DNA from 4 places in the Micromonospora sp. NPDC050417 genome. Region 1 is predicted to be linked to each of the others. Evidence: riboswitches for the same ligand, from Rfam matches in the RefSeq annotation. Region 1 holds a riboswitch; each other region holds the start of a gene.
The links. Region 1 has a riboswitch for cobalamin ahead of ACIBF5_RS22025 (VWA domain-containing protein). Riboswitches for the same ligand answer to the same signal wherever they lie in the genome.

Region 1 (4,588 bases):
CGCCTTCGCCGCAGCCGAGCGGAGACCCCGGATCCTGCACGTCACCGGCATCACCGCCGGGCTCGGTGACCAGCCGTACGCGGCGGTGGTGGCCGCCGTCGACGCGGCCCGCGCCGCCGGCACCCTGGTCTGTCTCGACGTCAACCACCGCCAGCGGGTCTGGTCGGTCGAGCGGGCCGCCGCCGCGCTCCGCCCCCTGCTGCCCTCGATCGACCTGGTGGTCGCCTCCGACGACGAACTCGCCGTACTGACCGACCACTCCGATCCGGTCGCCGCGCTGCTCGCCGCCGGGATCCCCGAGGTGGTGGTCAAGCACGGCGGGCAGGGCGCCACCAGCCACACCACGCGGGGGAGCGTCCACACCGCCGCCCGCTCGGTGCCGGTACTCGACACCATCGGCGCCGGGGACGCGTTTGTCGCCGGGCTCCTCTCCGGCCTGCTCGACCGGCTCGACGTCGCCGACCGGCTCGACCGGGCGGTCACCACCGGTGCGTTCGCGGTCGCCACCCGAGGCGACTGGGAGGGGCTACCCACCCGCGCCGAGCTGTCGCTGCTCGACCACGCCCCGGGCAGCGCCGTACGCTGACCCGCTTCGACCCGTACCGACGTGCCGGGCCGGCCCGGCCGTGCTGACAGTTGTGCCACTGCCACCACCCCAGGAGGAGACGATGCGGCTCACCGCGCCGACCGCGTGGAGCGACGACCGGTTCGAACTGGGCGAGGGTGCCCGCTGGGTGGAGGACCGGCTGGTCCTGGTCGACCTGCTCGCCGGTCGGCTCTACGAGACCACCGGTGACGCCCCGGCACCGCTGCGCGAGTCACGCCGGCTGGGCGCGCCGCTCGGTGCGGTGGCACCGGTCGCCGGACGACCGGGTGACTGGATCGCCGCGACCGGCACCGGCCTCGCCGAGCTGACCGGCGCCGACGGCGTCCGTCAACTCGTCGACCTGGAGAGCGGCAACCCGTCGCCGGCCCGGATGAACGACGGTGTCGCCGATCCGCACGGCCGGTTCTGGGCCGGCAGCATGGCGTACGACACCACCCCGGGCGCCGGCACCCTCTACCGGTACGACAGCACCGGCACGACTCCCGTGGTCACCGGGCTGACGATCACCAACGGGCCGGCGTTCGACGCCGCCGGCACCACGATGTACCTGGCCGACACCGCCCGGGGCGAGGTCGACCGGTTCACCGTCGACCCGGCCACCGGGGCGCTCTCCGGTCGTACCCCGTTCCTGCGGCTGGCCGGGGCCGAGGGTGCACCCGACGGCATGACCGTCGACGCCGCCGGTCACCTCTGGGTGGCCCTCTGGGGCGGGTACGCGGTCCGCCGCTACCGCCCGGACGGCACCCTCGACCGCGAGCTGCCCCTGCCGGCGGCCCAGCCCACCAGCGTCTGCCTCGGCGGTCCCGGGCTGCGTCGGCTCTTCGTCACCACCGCCCACCTCGGCCTCGACCCGCGTGGCCCGCTTGACGGCGCCCTGCTCGCCGTGGACGTCGAGGTCCCCGGAGCCCCGGCCCAGTCGGTTGATCGGGACATCGAGGACATCCGATTCTGATCCCGTACCGAGCGCCTGGCTGTGGCGGTGGTTCCGGCTCTCCACCAACCGGCTGGTTCGCTCAGTCCTTCGGCGAGTGCGCGGTGAGCCAGTCCATGACCTCCGGGTCGAACCGGATACGCCGCAGGACACGTCCGCTACGGCGAAACCCCAGTCCAGTCTTGAACCGGACTCCGCTCTGGTGTCGGACGGTGACCAGTGCACTGCTGTCGATGCTCGACATGAACGGCAAGCGCGGCGACAGCCAACCGTTGCCGTACACCAGCGCGACACAGCGGTTGCCGGGCAGTTGTCCCTCCACATCCCGGTCGAACGCGCCGGCCCGGTGAATGTCATCGCGGTACCGATAGCCGTCCAGCGATCCACGGGGCGCCCGCCGTACCAGCACCTCGTCGTCGCCGCTGCCCGCGCCGGTAGGCAGGATCAGCCACAGCTCCTGAACGCCTCCGGTGCGGCTCCAGCGTCGGGAAATCTCCCGGACCGCCACCCGCACCAGCGCGACGGTGTCCCGCTGAACGTCGGCCGGAAGGTCGTCACGCCGTGTGTAGCTCCGGGTGACACCCGGTGCACGGGGTGCGGGATCAGCACCCGGTCCGATCATGCTCACCGTGCCAGCGTGACTCACCGACGTCGAACCTGGCAAACAGCTTGCCGCCTACCACAGGGCGTCGCGAGCCCGACGGGGATACTGGCTGAAGCCAGTCGTTCCTGCGGGTCGCGGTGCTCACGTTGACGGCGGGCCGGTCGGTGGGACAGCATGGCGCAACGAGAGCGGTGCGCGGAGGAACCCGGTGTGAGTCCGGGGCGGTCCCGCCACTGTGACCGGGGAGTGACCTCTCACGTACGGGCCACGGCCGAAAGGGCCGGAAGGTCGAGGGGAAGCGTCGATCCGGGAGTCAGGAGACTCCGACCGCTCGCACCACCCAGCCAACGCGGGCGTGGACACCCGTGGAAGGGACATGAGCATGGCTTCTGCGCGCCTGAGTGGGCGATGACCCCGCCGTACCCGTTCTCCGCCGTCGTCGGCCTGGCCGAACTGCGACTGGCCCTGCTCCTCAACGCGGTCTCCCCGGCAATCGGCGGGGTGCTGGTCAGGGGCGAGAAGGGCACCGCGAAGTCGACCATCGTCCGGGCCCTCGCCGCGCTGCTGCCCGACGTCGACGTGGTCCCCGGCTGCCGGTTCGCCTGCGACCCGGCCAACCCCGACGGCGACTGCCCGGACGGCCCGCACGAGCCGGGGGCGGCGGCCACACGACGCCGCGCCACCCTGGTCGAGTTGCCGGTCGGCGCCACGGAGGACCGGGTCGTCGGCACCCTGGACCTGCAACGCGCCCTCGCCGACGGCGTCAAGGCGTACGAGCCGGGACTGCTCGCCGCCGCCCACCGTGGCGTGCTCTACGTCGACGAGGTCAACCTGCTCCCGGACCACCTGGTCGACCTGCTGCTCGACGCCGCCGCGATGGGCCGGGCACACGTCGAACGGGACGGGGTCTCGGTCAAGCACGCCGCCCGCTTCCTGCTCGTCGGCACGATGAACCCGGAGGAGGGCGAACCCCGCCCCCAGTTGGTGGACCGGTTCGGGCTGGTGGTCGCGGTGGCCGCACCCCGCGAAGCGCCCGCCCGCGCCGAGGTGGTGCGCCGCCGGCTCGCGTACGAGACCGACCCGGTGGGCTTCGCGGCGCGCTGGGTGCAGGAGGACGCGGTACTCGCCCGGAGGATCGCCGGCGCCCGGTTGCGGCTGCCCTCGGTGCGGCTGCCCGACACCGAACTGGACCGGATCGCGACGATCTGCCTGGAGTACGGGGTCGACGGGCTCCGCGCCGACATCGTGGTCGCCCGGACCGCCGTGGCGCTGGCCGCCTGGCACGACCGGGACGTGGTGACCGCTGACGACGTCGCCGCAGCCGCCCGGCTGGCGCTGCCACACCGTCGTCGCCGGGATCCGCTCGACCCGCCCGGCACCGACCAGGACAAGCTTGAGGAACTGCTCCGCGAACACGGCGACGACGACCCGGAGCCGGAACCACCGACCGGACCGGACGACGGCCCCGACGACAGCCCGCCGAACGGCCCCGACGCCGGCCCGCCGCCGGGCGGAGGCGACCACGGGCCGGACGGTCCGAGCCGGCACGACACCCCGGACGGGCCACCCGCGCCGGAGCCGGCGAGCCCGGACCAGCAGCCCGCACCGGAGCGACAGCCGGAGCAGTCGAACGCCGGCAGCCCACCACCGGTCGCCGCGACGCAGCCGTACCGGACCCGGCCCCTGGTGGTACGCGGCCGCGGCACCGGCGCGCACACCGGCCGCCGCTCCCCGTCGTACGCCCGACGGGGCCGGGTGGTCGGCGCCCGGCTGCCGGCCGGCCGGGTGACCAGCCTGCACCTGCCCGCCACCCTGCTCGCCACGGCCCGCCGCGGCGCCCGCGTGGTCACCCCCGGGGACCTACGCGAGGCGGTGCACGTCGGACGCGAGGCGAACCTGGTGCTCTTCGTCGTCGACGCCTCCGGTTCGATGGCGGCCCGGCGTCGGATGCGGGTGGTGAAGACCGCCGTCCTCTCCCTGCTGCGTGACGCCTACCAGCGGCGCGACAAGATCGGCATGATCACGTTCCGGGGGACCGGGGCGAGTACGGTGCTGGAGCCGACGGCGAGCCACGAGGTCGGTGTGCTGCGCCTGGCCGAACTGCGCACCGGCGGCCGGACTCCGCTCGCCGCCGGGCTGCGCCAGGCCGCGCGGACCCTCGACAGCGAACGGCGCCGTGACCCGCGCCGTCGCCCCCTGCTGGTCGTCGTCACCGACGGCCGGGCGACCAGCGGGCCGGACCCGCTGACCGTCCTGCCCGCCCTCGGGGACGTCGCCTCGGTGGTCGTCGACTGCGAGTCCGGGCCGATCCGGCTCGGACTGGCCCGGCGGCTCGCCACCGCCCTGGCCGCCGACTGCGTCCCGCTGGACGCGCTGCACACTCTCGGAAAGGCGGCCTGACATGCCCCAGGGCAAGCCGGAACAGGTACCCGACGACGGTCTGACC
Region 2 (4,588 bases), on a different contig from region 1:
GCCTTCGCGCTGCTCTCGGCGTCGAAGGCATGGAATCTGGCCGGACTCAAGGCTGCGGTGGCGGTAGCCGGACCGGAAGCGGCGGTCGACCTGGCACGGATGCCACCGGAGGTCGGCGACGGCCCCAGCCACCTCGGCGTCATCGCCCACAGCGCGGCGCTACGACTCGGCGGCTCCTGGCTGGACAACCTGCTGGCGGGCCTCGACGACAACCGGAAGCTCCTCGGCGAACTGCTCGCCGAGGAGCTTCCACTGGTCCGGTACCGACCGCCGGACGGCACCTACCTGGCCTGGCTGGACTGTCGCGCCCTGGATCTGCCCGCCGACCCGGCGGAGGTGTTCCTGGCACGTGGCCGGGTGGCGTTCGTGCCCGGACCCGACTTCGGCACCGGTGGCACCGGCCACGTCCGGTTCAACCTCGCCACCTCCCCCGAGATCATCACCGAAGCGGTACGTCGGATGGCCACCGCCGTACGCTGAGTCGATCCGGCGCCCCCGGGACCAGGATCGCGGTGCCGGAGTACCTGACCGGCTACCGGTTCGCCTGACCGCTCTTCGGTTGGTGCGACAGCTCAGCCGAGCGCCCACGCCTCGGTGGTCGTGGTGACCGTACGGTCGGTGTCGGCGGCCTCTTCGACCGCCAGGCCGATCAGGTGGTCCTGTGCCCCGTCGGCCAGTGGGTACGGCGGCGGGCCTTCACCGCGTACCCATGCGGCCATGGCCTGGAGCAGGGTCGCGGTGGCGATCTCGTCGTCGTTCCAGCGCAGGCCCGGATAGGGATTGCGGTAGAGGACTTCGGAACCAAGGGTGATGGTCTCGGTGTCGAAGCCGTCAAGGTCCAGGTCGTGACCGGTCTGCCGCCGTACCAGGGGTGTGCGCACGATCGCCCGGGGTGCGGCCAGGTGGACGATCTCGTCGTCGCGTAGCTCCCCGTGGGTGCCCCGGACGAGGAGTCGCCGGAACCGTAGTTGGTTGCGTGACTGGTTGTCGGTGAAGTCGTAGAGCCCGGAGCGGCCGTCGCCGAAGTCCAGGGTGGCGATGGTGGTGGTGGCGGGCTTCGGTGTCGGGTCGTCGGTCCAGCCCTGGCGGGTCTGCGGGTCGAGCAGCGGTGCGGTGGTCCGACTCGCCCGGATGGTGGCCGGGTCGTGACTGACGCCGAGCAGGCCACGGATGAGGGAGACGGCGTGGTACTGGTGCGTCGAGGAGACCTGGACCTGGGTCGGCGTACCGATGATCCCGGAGCGGACCGCCGCCGCGCGGGCGGCGTGTGCGGGCATCAGCAGATACTGTTCGGCGACCTGGACCAGGCCGGATTCGCCGACCTCGTCCCAGAGCCGACGCAGTCCGGCGACATCGGACGCGGGCGGGGTCTCGGTCAGCACTGGCACGCCACTCGCCACCGCCGCCGTGACCACGTCCGCGTTCACCGCTCGGGGCAGGGCGGTCACCAGGAAGTCCGGGCGGGCGGTCGCCAGGCAGTCGGCGAGCGAACCGAAGTACGGCACCGGCAGTGTCCGGGGTGTGGGAACCACAGCCCCGACGCAGGTCACGTCGGGCAACGCGGCGGACAACCGCCAGAACGCCTGCGCCCGCCAGCCGAACCCGATCAACGCGAACTTCGTCTCGTCTCTCATCCGGCCCACCTTAGGCATCCCTCGGGGCAGGCGGGCACGCCCACTGCTTCGTGGTCGTGCTCGACCGAAACGTACGCCCGGCGCCCAACCCGACACGCCTCCATGGTTATGCGTCGGTCTTCTCACCTGAAGTGGCCGGAGAGTCACCTTGTGCCGAGCTGTCAGCGATGGGCCTCTCGCCGTGCGGTGCACCTCGGCCGTGCGGTCGGTATCCGGTGGGCCGGGGGCGATCCCACCAGGACACGAACGCGACACGACATCTGGTGTTCGTTTATCCCTACCGCCCCATATATAGTTCGTGACGCAACTGGTTCAGCCGGACATCCAGCCGGCTGAGGCAACAGGGAACCCGGTGTGAATCCGGGACTGCCCCGCAGCGGTGAGTGGGAACGACCGCCGTCACAGAGCACTGGGAGCACCGGCACCCGCCGGTCACCTCCTGGGAAGCGACGGCCAGTAGGAGGACACGGGTTTCCGTGGCCGCGCCCGCGAGTCCGAAGACCTGCCAGTAGCGCCGCGCCCGGCGAACCGAGCGCGGCGGTCCGAGACCGCGCGGGACGGTCGACGGCTGCGACGCGACCCCCTGGGCTGCGCGTCTCCGCCTGCCTGCGCGCTCGGACCTCGTCGACGACGAGCACGAGGAGTGACAGGTGACGGTCACGGAGATGGTGACGGGCGAGGGAAACCCACTCGCACCGGGTCAACGCCGTACGCAGATGCACGTCCGTAAGCGCAACGGTGCGACCGAGCCGGTCGACGTACAGAAGATCGTCCGGGCGGTGGCGCGGTGGGCGGACGATCTGACCGAGATCGACCCGCTGCGGGTGGCCACGAAGACGATCAGCGGCCTCTACGACGGGGCGACCACGGCCGAACTGGACCGGCTGTCGATCCAGACCGCCGCCGAGATGACCGGTGAGGAGCCGCAGTACTCCCGACTCGCCGCCCGGCTGCTCGCCGGGTACGTCGACAAGGAGGTACGCGACCAGGGCATCGCCTCGTTCAGCCAGGCGATCCGGCTCGGTCACGAGCAGGGGCTGATCGGCGACGAGACGGCGCGGTTCGTGTCGGTCAACGCCCGGAAACTCGACGACGCGATCGATCCCACGGCCGACCTGCGGTTCGAGTACTTCGGACTGCGTACGGTCTATGACCGCTACCTGCTGCGCCACCCGGTGACCCGGCTGACCGTGGAGACCCCGCAGTACTGGCTGTTGCGGGTCGCCTGCGGACTCTCCGAGACCCCGGCCGAGGCGATCGGTTTCTACCGGCTGATGTCGTCGCTGGCCTACCTGCCCAGCTCCCCCACCCTCTTCAACTCCGGCACCGCGCACACCCAGATGTCCTCCTGCTTCCTGGTCGACTCGCCCCGCGACGAACTCGACTCGATCTACGACCGGTACGCCCAGGTCGCGAAGCTGTCGAAGTTCGCCGGCGGCATCGGCATCGCCTGGTCCCGGGTACGTTCCCGGGGCGCGCTGATCCGGGGCACGAACGGCCTCTCCAACGGGATCGTGCCGTGGTTGCGGACCCTCGACGCGAGCGTGGCGGCGGTCAACCAGGGTGGCCGACGCAAGGGCGCGGCCTGCGTCTACCTGGAGCCGTGGCACCCGGACGTCGAGGAGTTTCTCGAACTTCGCGACAACACCGGTGAGGACGCCCGGCGTACGCACAACCTGAACCTGGCCAACTGGATACCGGACGAGTTCATGCGTCGGGTCGAAGCCGACGAGGTGTGGTCGCTGTTCGACCCGGCCGAGGTGCCGGAGCTGCCGGACCTGTGGGGCGACGAGTTCGACGCCGCCTACCGGGCGGCGGAGGCGGCGGGCCGGTTCGTGCGTCAGGTCAAGGCCCGTGACCTGTACGGGCGGATGATGCGCACCCTGGCGCAGACCGGCAACGGGTGGATGACGTTCAAGGACCCGTCGAACCGGCTCTGCAACCAGACCGCCGAACCGGGCAACGTGGTGCACCTCTCCAATCTCTGCACCGAGATCGTCGAGGTCTCGGGCGACGGCGAGACAGCGGTCTGCAACCTCGGCTCGGTGAACCTGGCGGCGCACGTGGCCGGCGACGACCTCGACTGGGAGCGGTTGCGCGAGACGGTGCGTACCGCGGTGCTCTTCCTCGACCGGGTCATCGACATCAACTACTACCCGAGCGCCGAGGCGGCGGCGAGCAACCCGCGCTGGCGGCCGGTCGGGCTCGGCCTGATGGGCCTGCAGGACGTGTTCTTCGCGCTCCGGATGCCGTTCGACTCCGACCGGGCGCGGGAACTCTCCACCCGGATCTCGGAGGAGATCTACCTGACCGCCCTGGAGACCTCGGCGGAATTGGCCGTACGGTTCGGCCCGCATCCGGCGTACGCGCAGACCCGGGCCGCGCGGGGCCACCTCCAGCCTGACCTCTGGGGGGTCACCCCGTCGCAGTCGGAGCGCTGGGCCACGGTGCGGGAGCGGATCGCCGCCCACGGGCTGCGTAACTCACTGCTGGTGGCGATCGCCCCGACGGCGACGATCGCCTCGATCGCCGGGTGTTACGAGTGCATCGAGCCGCAGGTCTCCAACCTGTTCAAGCGGGAGACGCTCTCCGGCGAGTTCCTCCAGATCAACACCGCCCTGGTTCGGGAACTCAAGTCGCGTGGTCTCTGGACCGAGGAGATCCGTACCGAGATCAAGCGCGCGGAGGGCTCGGTCCAGGGTCTCCCGGCACTGCCGGCGGAGGTACGGGAGCTGTTCCGTACGGCCTGGGAGCTGCCCCAGCGGGCGCTGATCGATCTCGCCGCCGCCCGCTCGCCCTTCATCGACCAGAGTCAGTCACTGAACCTGTTCATGAGTGCCCCCAGCATCGGGAAGCTCAGCTCGATGTATCTGTACGCGTGGAAGTCGGGGCTGAAGACCACCTACTACCTGCGTTCCCGCCCGGCGACCCGGATCCAGCAGGCCACCGTGGCG
Region 3 (4,588 bases), on a different contig from region 1:
CTGTCGGACCTGGTGGTACAGGCAGCCCAGGTCGATCAACCAGTTCAGCCGCTCTGCCAGCTTTCACAGCATGCATAACACCAGGGGACGCGGGTACGCGGACGCTGGCGCCGACGTGCTGCGCCGACGTGGAGGCAGGACGGTGGTGGTGGCATGCGGGGTGCCTCAAGGGAAAGCCCCAGGGCCGGGGAGATGTACCAGCAAGACGAGGTGGGTGACCTGCGGCGGGTCGAATCTCCGCCCTGACATCGAGGTTGTCGAGGTTATGCGCTTCCTCCGCAGGATCAAGAGCAGTCCCGACGTCAGCACCACGGCATCACTGCCGATCTCCGAATCTGCGGCAACCGATCCAGCTCGCGGCCAGCTCGTCCTGCGGCCGATGACGGACGAAGACCTTCCAGCCACGTCCCGTGCCCACGTTGGTCTCCTACCGTTCGGGGTCTTCCCGTCGCTCGGTGCCCGCTTTGTCCGTCGCTGGCAACGCACGTTCCTCGACTCGGGGCACGGCGTCGGCTACGTCGTCATTGACCCGGCGGCTGCCCCGGACGAGGTTGTCGGATTCCTGTTGGGCACCAGCGACCAGGTCGCGCACGCGACCGCGCTGACGGCGGACCGGCGCACGATGGCGTCCCTCGCGGGCGCGGGATGCGTCGCGCTGTTTGCCCGGCCTCGCGTTGCGGCCCGCCTGCTGCGATCGCGGTTCCGCCCGTGGGCACGCCGCTTGCTCCACCGCCAGGCAGAGCAAGCAGAACCCGAGTCGTTCGCCTCTCCGCAGGTCGCCGTCGTCACCGCGCTGGCGGTGCACCCGGGCTGGCGCAAGAGCGGAATCGGTGAGCGGCTGGTAGCCCATTTCATCGACCACGTCCGGACCGTCGGCGCGACGTGGGCCGAGTTGCAGACGTCGGTGGGGCCGTTAGGAGCAGCCGGTTTCTACGAACGGCTGGGGTGGAGAGCCGGATCCCAACGACTGACTCCCGACGGGGACATTCTGCGCACCTATTACTGGAACCTGCACGGGCAGGCAGAGGGTCGCATTGGCTAGCGTGGTGACGTGGGCCGCGACCACCCGTTGCCGCGAGACGCCACACCGTGACGCGCCGTGTGCCCGATCATGCCCACCCGACGAGTCAGAGCCCGCGTCCTCGACCTGCAGGAAGCTGGCTCTGACCTGGCTAGCGTCGTTCGAGGGTGAGCAGCGGCTCGGAGAGCGCGGGCGATGGGGCGTCGGGATCGCCGGACACGGCCTCCTCGATGCTGCGCAGGCCGGCCTCCACCTCATCGGCGCTGAGCTGGGCGAAGAACGAGAGGGTACGCAAACGCAGCCGTTCGAGCATGTCGGCGCGAGTGCCGTCGGACAAATGGGTAACCAGGCCGAATTCGGCGACACGCCAACCGGCCTCCGTGAACATCGCGATGACCTCGTGCAGCGGCTGGAACAGGGCGGTGTCCACCTCAAGGCCGCGAGGGAAGTGGTCCAGCCACCACGGCTCGGGATGGTGGTCGCTGAAATTCGCGCGCAGTAGCAGCCTCCCGGCCGGCTTGACCACCCTGGCCAGTTCCCTGACCGCTCGGGGCTTGTCCTGGACATGGTGCCAGGACAGGAACATGAGCGCGTAGTCGGCGCTACCCGAGGGAACTGGCATGTCCTCGGCGGAGCCTGCCACGTACCGCACGCCCGGATGCTGCTCCTGCTCCTGCGCCTGCTCGCGCATGCGGACCGACGGCTCGACCCCGGTCACCGGCCCGAACGCTCGCGCCAGCGCGGGGGTGAACCTGCCGGTCCCCGACCCGACGTCCAGCCCCACCAGCGGGCGCCGGTCGGGTAGCGCGGCGGCAAAGGCGCTTGTCCATGCCTCCAGTTGGTGCTCGGTGAGCGCACGGCCGCGGGAGTAGTTCTGGTACAGCTCCGTGTCGTAATCGACCCGCCTCATCGCCGCTCCCTCGTTCGGTCGAGCCCACTGTCCGATGTATCGTTGCGATACATCGGGACGATACGCGGAGGCGCGCTGGAAAGCCATGGCGGCAGCGGAGCCACCGGACCTGTGAGAGCGACGCTCTCCCTGACCACCCGGATCACGTGCTCGGTGGCAAGGCTGCGCGGGACGGCGCCGCGCTTGGGCGCGTGCCCTGGCGCACAACTGCTGACGGACGGGTTGGTCCCGGGTCGCGGAGGTGTCGGGGAATGACGCGAACCGAGGGCTGGTCGACGGACACGTCGATAAGTTGATCTACCCGACCCCGGCGACAACAGAGGCTTGAGCATGGTGTGGTGCGTCATATTGCGTGCGGCGACCGGGGCGCTAGAGTAGCGCCGCCGTGGTGCTCGGGAAACCGGTGTGAGACCGGTGCGGCCCTCGCCACTGTTATCGGGAAGTCTCTGGCCCTCGTCGTACGAGGTCACTGGGCATCAGCCTGGGAAGGCCGGTCGGAGACGCGTTTCCCGACAGCCAGGAGACCGGCCACGGCACGTAACGACCCGTCCACGAGGTGCTGGAAGGCGGTCCCTGATGCGCATGCGCGCAATGCGGCCCCGTATGTCCTGGCGCGTTGTCGCGCCGCTGTCCATCATGATGATCTTCGCTGTGTCGGTCGCCGGCTGCGCCTCGGACCAGGGCGCACCGTCCGGGACACCGTCGGCCACGACGGTCACGCTCACCAACTGTGGTGTGCCGGTGCAGTTCGCCCAGCCGCCATCGCGGGTGGTGACGATGAACCAGGCGGCCACTGAGATCATGCTCGCGCTGGGTCTGCAGGACCGGATGATCGGCACCGCGTACCTCGACGACGCGATCCTGCCCGAGTACGCCGCCGCGTACCAGAAGATCCCCGTGCTGGCGAAGGAGTACCCGTCGAAGGAGAAGCTGATCGAGGCTGCTCCGGACTTCGTCTACGCCTCGTTCGCGAGCGCGTTCAGTGACGAGGGGATCGGCGAGCGGGACACCTACACCAGCCTGAACGTCGGTACGTACCTCTCGCCCGCCGGCTGCCCGAAGGAAACTCGCCCGTCGCCGCTCACCATCGACGACGTGTACGGGGAGATCCGGGACATCGCCGCGATCTTCGGGGTACCAGAGCGGGGCACCTCCCTCATCGACGCGCAGAGGACGCGGATCGCCGCCGCCGCGTCGAGTGTCAAGGACGCGAAGGACATCTCGGTGCTCTGGTGGGACAGCGGGACCGACGCGCCGAGCGTGGGCTCCTGCTGCGGTGGGCCACAAATGCTCATGTCAGCGGTGGGGGTCGGCAACGCGTTCACCGACCTGCCCGGTAGCTGGGGCGACACCAGCTGGGAAAAGGTTGTCGAACGCGACCCGGACGTCATCGTCCTGGTGGACGCGGAGTGGGACCGGGCCGCCGCCAAACAGAGCTTCCTCACCGGCAACGCCACTCTGCGGGACCTGCCGGCCGTGACCGGCAAACGGTTCGTCGTGATCCCGTTCTCCGAGACGACCGCCGGGGTCCGGAACGTGCTCGGCATCGAGCACCTGGCGCAGGGGCTCGCCGCGCTGCCAACCCGGACACCACGCTGACCGCCGGAAGCACGCACCGTACCGACCGACGCGTGGTGCCGCCAGCAACGGCGGCGCCACGCCCGGGCGTTACGGTGCTGGTCATCACGCTGACCGGGATACTCGTCCTGTCGATCGGGGCTGCGGTGACCGTGGGACCCGCCGACCTCTCGCTCGGCACCGTGTGGACCGTCATCGGTGACCACGTGGGCGTGCTGCGCTCCGACGTGCCGCTCCTGCGGGACCACATCGTCTGGCAGATTCGCCTACCCCGGGTCCTCCTCGCCGCCGCCGTCGGAGCAGGACTCGCCGCCGTCGGAGCCGTCATGCAGACCGTCACCCGCAACGCGCTGGCCGACCCGTACCTGCTCGGTATCTCCTCCGGCGCCTCCCTCGGCGCGGTCCTGATCATCGTGGCTGGCGTCGGCTCGACGGTCTGGTCGCTGACCAGCGGCGCGTTCGTCGGAGCACTCGCGGCGTTCGCCCTCGTCATCGCGAGCGCGAGCAGCCGGGGAGCCCGACTCGCACCCACCCGCATGATCCTCACCGGGGTGGCGGTCAGTCAGCTCTGCGCCGCCGTCACCTCATTCGTCATCATCTGGGTGGCCGACCCGCACGCCACCCAGCAGATCACGTTCTGGCTGTCCGGATCACTGGGCCGGGCCAACTGGGCCGACCTCGGCTCCGCGGCAACCGTCCTGGGGGTCGTGCTGGCCATACTGCTGGGACATGCCCGCACGTTGAACGCGTTCGCCTTCGGCGACGACGCGGCGGCCACGCTCGGAGTCAACGTCGCCCGTATCCGGTGGCTGCTCCTCGGCGCCGCGGCCCTGCTCACCGCGACCCTGGTCGCGGTGAGCGGCGCGATCGGATTTGTCGGACTGATCCTGCCGCACGCCACCCGCCTGCTCACCGGCCCCGACCACCGCCGACACCTACCGGTTGTGGTCCTGACCGGAGCGATCTTCGTAATCTGGGTCGACACCGCAGCCCGCACCCTGTTCGAACCTCGGGAACTTCCGGTCGGCGTCCTGACCGCCATGCTCGGCGTGCCCGCGTTCGTACTGCTCCTGCGGCGC
Region 4 (4,588 bases), on a different contig from region 1:
ATCAGCGTCTCGACGGTGAAGGTGAAGTCGTCGTGGCGGGTGGTCGACGGTTTGACGGTCAGGTCGGGGAGTCGCCCGGCCGGTACCCAGGTCGTCGCGCCGACAGGGCCGCGTCCGTTCCCGAGTTCGCGGGTGTAGTCGAGCTGGGTCTGGACGTGCCGCGCGGTCCGGTCGTCGATCGTGATGTCGACCGGCACGGTTTCACGGGCGTCGTAGACCACCTCGGTGTCCCGGGTGACCACGAACGTCGGCTCGGCGAAGTCCGCCAGGCGCCCGGTGTCCGGGTCCGAGATGAAGCCGGTGTAGGTGTATTCCCCGCGCGGCAGGCGGAGGGTGATCGGGCCGGTGGCGAAGCCCTTGTAGATGCCGATGTGGTCGATCGGCACGAACCGGTAGCGGTACTCGTCGGCCGGCGTCCCGTCGTGACCGATCGCCTTCACGGTGACGTCGTAGCTCTCGATCTCCCGGCTCACCGCGACCGGCGTACGGACCGCGCCGCCACCGTTCGACGGGGTCGCGTTGACCACGCCGGTGAAGGCGCCGGTGGGTCCGTCGAAGGTGGTGTCGGCGGTGACGGTGGTGGTCGCCTGGCCACCGGCCGGCACGGTCAGCGTCGCGGGGGCGAAGGTGAACATCCCCTCCGGTGCCGGGGACCGGTCCTCGCTCCGGACATCGGCCGCGAGGTCGAGCGTGACCGGGCTGGTGCCGAGGTTGGTGTAGGTAACGGTTCTGCTGATCGGCTGGTTGTCGTGGTGCGGCCACCGCACGGTGCCCAGGTTGAGGTTCGTCGGGAAGGCGACCACCGTCGTCCTGACGGCCGCGGCGAGGTCGACCCGGCCGGCACCCTGCTCGAAGATCGTCAGCCCGTCGTTCGGGGCGGCGCTGCCCATGAGTGCGGCCTTGAGCTGGTCCGCTTTCCAGTCCGGGTGTGCTCCGGCGAGGATCGCGGCCGCGCCGGCGACGTGCGGGGTGGCCATCGAGGTGCCGGACAGCGGCAGGTGGCTCTGCCCCGGCTCACCCTGCCCGCTGTTCCTGGCCCGCGCTGCGGTGATGTCGACGCCGGGCGCGGTGATGTCCGGTTTGATCCCGCCGTCCAGGATCCGCGGGCCGCGTCCGGAGAACTCCGCCAGCTCGTCATCGCGGTTGACCGCGCCCACGGTCAGGGCGGCGTCAGCCGCGCCCGGCGACTCGATGCTGGCCGGGTCGTTGCCCGTGGCGACCACGAACAGCGTGCCCGTCCTGGCGGTGAGTTCGTTGACCGCCTGTGACAGCGGATCCGTGCCGTCGCTGGGGCTGCCGCCCAGGCTCATGTTCACCACATCGGCGCCCTGCGACGTGGCCCACTCCATGCCCGCGATGACCGAGGACTCGCTTCCGGTGCCGTCGTCGCCGAGCACCTTCGCGTTGAGGATCCGAGTGTCCGGCGCGACCCCCCGGTACCGGGCGTCCCGGCCGGCGACGATGGACGCGACGTGGGTACCGTGCCCGTGCCGGTCGTCGGGGTCGGCGCCGCCGGTGAAGTCACTCGCGCCCACCACCGCGTCGGCCAGGTCCGGGTGCCCGGCGTCGATCCCGGTGTCCAGCACCGCGACCGTGGTACCCGCCCCGGTGTGCCCGGCGCTCCACGCCACCGGGGCGCCGATCTGCGGCACCGAGTGCTCCAGCGAGGCCCGGACTCGCCCGTCGAGCCAGACCCGCTCGGCGCTCCGAGCCGTCGGCCAGTACACGGCGGAACGCTCCACGGAGACGGCCGTCACGCCCACGGCCGGCAGCACCCGGTTCACCCGGGCGGCCGCGCTGCGCGGTGTCGGGCCGGCGTGGTCGACGATCAGCGGCAGCCGGGGGGCCGTGGCGTCGTCGAATCCGGAGTCGACCAACTCGGTGACGTTGAACAGCCGCGGGTCCAGCCTGCCCGCTCGCAGGAGGGCCTGCGCGTCCTCGGGCACGATGTGTGTGTCACCCCGTTCGTCGGTGTACGAGTGGAACATCAGGTGTTCCCGGCCCTTCGCCGCCCGTACGTTCACCACGCGGGTACCGCTGACCGTCACCGTGTCGCCGGTCAGCAACGTCACGGTCGCGCTTTCGGCGGCGAGCCGCTGAGCCGTCACAGGGCTGGCCGCCGCCTCCGGCACGACCACCCCGGACGCCGCCGTGACGACGACCAGTAGCGCCGACAGTGCCGTTCTTCTTCGCATCACCATCTCCCCACTGTTTCTGGCAAGGGTTCGTTCGGCGCGGTGACCGCGCTGGTGACCCGGTCGGCGTGCGACGCCTCGGTGGTCGCCGGCACGTACGCCTGCCGCAGCCGGTACTCGCGCGCCTCCTCGCGCCGATGCTGACTGACCGTGTTGGTGGCGATCCCGTACAGCCACGGCCGGGCGTCCGGATGGGCGGTGTCGAACCGCTCCCGACGGCGGAACGCCGCCAGAAACGTCTCGGCGACCAGGTCGTCCGCGATTTCGGCACCGCGCCGCCTCGCCAGGTAGCGATGGATGTACGGCTCACGCCTGTCGAAGATCGTCGCGAAGCTTCCGGGATCCCGGACGGACCGCTCGATCACCGCCGCGTCCGTCAGCACGCCGACGTCGGCGGTCCTGACTCGTCTCAAACGATTCATGCACGACCTTTCGCGGACCGGGGAACCATCACCTGTTATCCGCAGGCCACACGAAAAGGGTTCACGGGCTGGGCGCCCACGTCGCCGAGCGCCGACGAACGGCGAGTGCCGACCGCGTTCCAGCGGCGGACATCGGAGGACACGTCAACCAGCTGGCGGTACCCGTCCCGCGTCTCGGACAGCCTCGCTCGTAAACCGTTGTGGGACCCGTACGATGGTGGGCGGTGCTGGTTCGCCCGACCCTCACAGGTCGGGCGTCGTAAGAGGGAACCCGGTGGAAAACCGGGACTGCCCCGCAGCGGTGAGTGGGAACGACCGCCGTCAACAAGCACTGGACCGGAAGGTCTGGGAAGCGACGGCCAGTAGGCGACCTTGTGTCATGCCCACGAGTCCGAAGACCTGCCAGCGCTGCGCACGCCGCCCGGTGTGCGCCGCCGGCGGTCCCTCGGGAGGGCCAGGGCGGAGAGACGGCACCTCGCTGTGCCCTGTCTTCCCCTCTCCCGTGCCCGCCGGGCACTTCGAGGGAAGGACCCCCTGTGAGCACCACCGCATTTGGTCAGAGCACCGTGCTCGGCTATCCGCGCGTCGGCGCGAATCGCGAGCTGAAGAAGGCCGTTGAGGCGTACTGGGCCGGCACCATCGACGCCGACAGCCTGGAGAACATCGCTGCCACGTTGCGGGCTGAGGTCTGGCGGACGCTGCGTGACGCCCGCCTCGACTCGATCCCGTCGAACACCTTCTCCTATTACGACCAGGTGCTCGACACCGCGGTCGCCGTTGGAGCAATTCCCGACCGGTTTGCCCGCCTGGGTTTGTCCGAGTTGGACACCTACTTCGCTATGGCCCGGGGTGTCGACGCCGAGCCGGCCCTCGAACTGACGAAGTGGTTCGACACGAACTACCACTACCTGGTGCCGGAGATCAGCGCGGGTACCGTCTTCGCCGCGAACCCGGCGAAGGCACTGCGGGAGTACGCCGAGGCCCGCGACCTTGGCATCAACACCCGCCCGGTGTTGGTTGGGCCGGCGACCTTCCTGCTGTTGGCCAAGGGCGACGATCCGTTCGCCCGCCTCGACGAGCTGGTCGAGACGTACTCCGGAATCCTCACCACGTTCGCGGAGGCGGGCGTGGCGTGGGTGCAACTGGATGAGCCCGCCTACGTCGCCGACCGCACCGCCGCCGAGATCGACGCCCTGCACCATGCCTACACCCGGCTCGGTGAGATCGCCGATCGGCCGCAGATCTTCGTGGCCACCTACTTCGGCGAGCTCGGCGACGCCCTACCTGCCCTGCTGAACACCCCGGTCGAGGCGGTCGGACTGGACCTGGCCGCCGGACCGGGCAACCTCAAGCGGCTCGCCACCGCAGGCCCGCTGCGCGGCAAGACCATCGTCGCCGGCCTGGTCGACGGCCACAACATCTGGCGTACCGACCTACGCGCCGCCGTCACCACCGGGGCGACGGTCACCGGGCTCGCCGACCACGTAGCCGTCTCCACGTCCTGCTCGCTTCTGCACGTCCCGGTCGACCTGTCCGCCGAGACCCGCCTCGACCCCCAACTGTACGAGCGGCTCGCGTTCGCCCGGCAGAAGGTAGACGAGGTCGTCCTGCTCGGACGCGCGCTACGCGACGGCACCACGCACCTGCCCGCACCTCTGCCGCCCGCCCCGGCGGTGTGGCGGCACGACAACGTCCGGGCCCGACTCGCCGCGCTCGACGCCACCGACCGGCAGCGCGGCGACTACACCAACCGGGCCGCCCGCCAGCAGGAACGGCTGGGGTTGCCGGACCTGCCGACCACCACGATCGGGTCCTTCCCACAGACGGCCGAGTTGCGCAAGGCCCGCGCCGCACTGCGCGCCGGCACCCTCGACGACGCCGGCTACACCGAACGGATGCGCGCCGAGGTCCAGCACGTCATCCGGCTTCAGGAAGCGCTGGGCCTGGACGTGCTCGTGCACGGCGAACCGG

Region 2: it holds a riboswitch for cobalamin, as region 1 does, so the genes downstream of both, ACIBF5_RS32455 (ribonucleoside-diphosphate reductase subunit alpha) here and ACIBF5_RS22025 (VWA domain-containing protein) in region 1, are expected to answer to the same signal.
Region 3: it holds a riboswitch for cobalamin, as region 1 does, so the genes downstream of both, ACIBF5_RS28645 (ABC transporter substrate-binding protein) here and ACIBF5_RS22025 (VWA domain-containing protein) in region 1, are expected to answer to the same signal.
Region 4: it holds a riboswitch for cobalamin, as region 1 does, so the genes downstream of both, metE (5-methyltetrahydropteroyltriglutamate--homocysteine S-methyltransferase) here and ACIBF5_RS22025 (VWA domain-containing protein) in region 1, are expected to answer to the same signal.

Annotation. Positions count from the first base shown of each region.
Region 1 covers NZ_JBITIH010000017.1:66,433-71,020, forward strand. Annotated here, with positions in the region: gene ACIBF5_RS22010 (sugar kinase) at 1-586, shown strand, start outside; gene ACIBF5_RS22015 (SMP-30/gluconolactonase/LRE family protein) at 669-1,559, shown strand; gene ACIBF5_RS22020 (hypothetical protein) at 1,621-2,166, opposite strand; cobalamin riboswitch at 2,341-2,466, shown strand; gene ACIBF5_RS22025 (VWA domain-containing protein) at 2,551-4,542, shown strand; gene cobO (cob(I)yrinic acid a,c-diamide adenosyltransferase) at 4,544-4,588, shown strand, end outside.
Region 2 covers NZ_JBITIH010000054.1:1,291-5,878, reverse strand. Annotated here, with positions in the region: gene ACIBF5_RS32465 (MalY/PatB family protein) at 1-480, shown strand, start outside; gene ACIBF5_RS32460 (Gfo/Idh/MocA family protein) at 573-1,634, opposite strand; cobalamin riboswitch at 1,926-2,159, shown strand; gene ACIBF5_RS32455 (ribonucleoside-diphosphate reductase subunit alpha) at 2,300-4,588, shown strand, end outside.
Region 3 covers NZ_JBITIH010000028.1:65,301-69,888, forward strand. Annotated here, with positions in the region: gene ACIBF5_RS28635 (GNAT family N-acetyltransferase) at 266-1,042, shown strand; gene ACIBF5_RS28640 (class I SAM-dependent methyltransferase) at 1,173-1,931, opposite strand; cobalamin riboswitch at 2,301-2,479, shown strand; gene ACIBF5_RS28645 (ABC transporter substrate-binding protein) at 2,568-3,530, shown strand; gene ACIBF5_RS28650 (FecCD family ABC transporter permease) at 3,563-4,588, shown strand, end outside.
Region 4 covers NZ_JBITIH010000001.1:56,977-61,564, forward strand. Annotated here, with positions in the region: gene ACIBF5_RS00180 (S8 family peptidase) at 1-2,195, opposite strand, end outside; gene ACIBF5_RS00185 (RNA polymerase sigma factor) at 2,195-2,617, opposite strand; cobalamin riboswitch at 2,829-3,039, shown strand; gene metE (5-methyltetrahydropteroyltriglutamate--homocysteine S-methyltransferase) at 3,154-4,588, shown strand, end outside.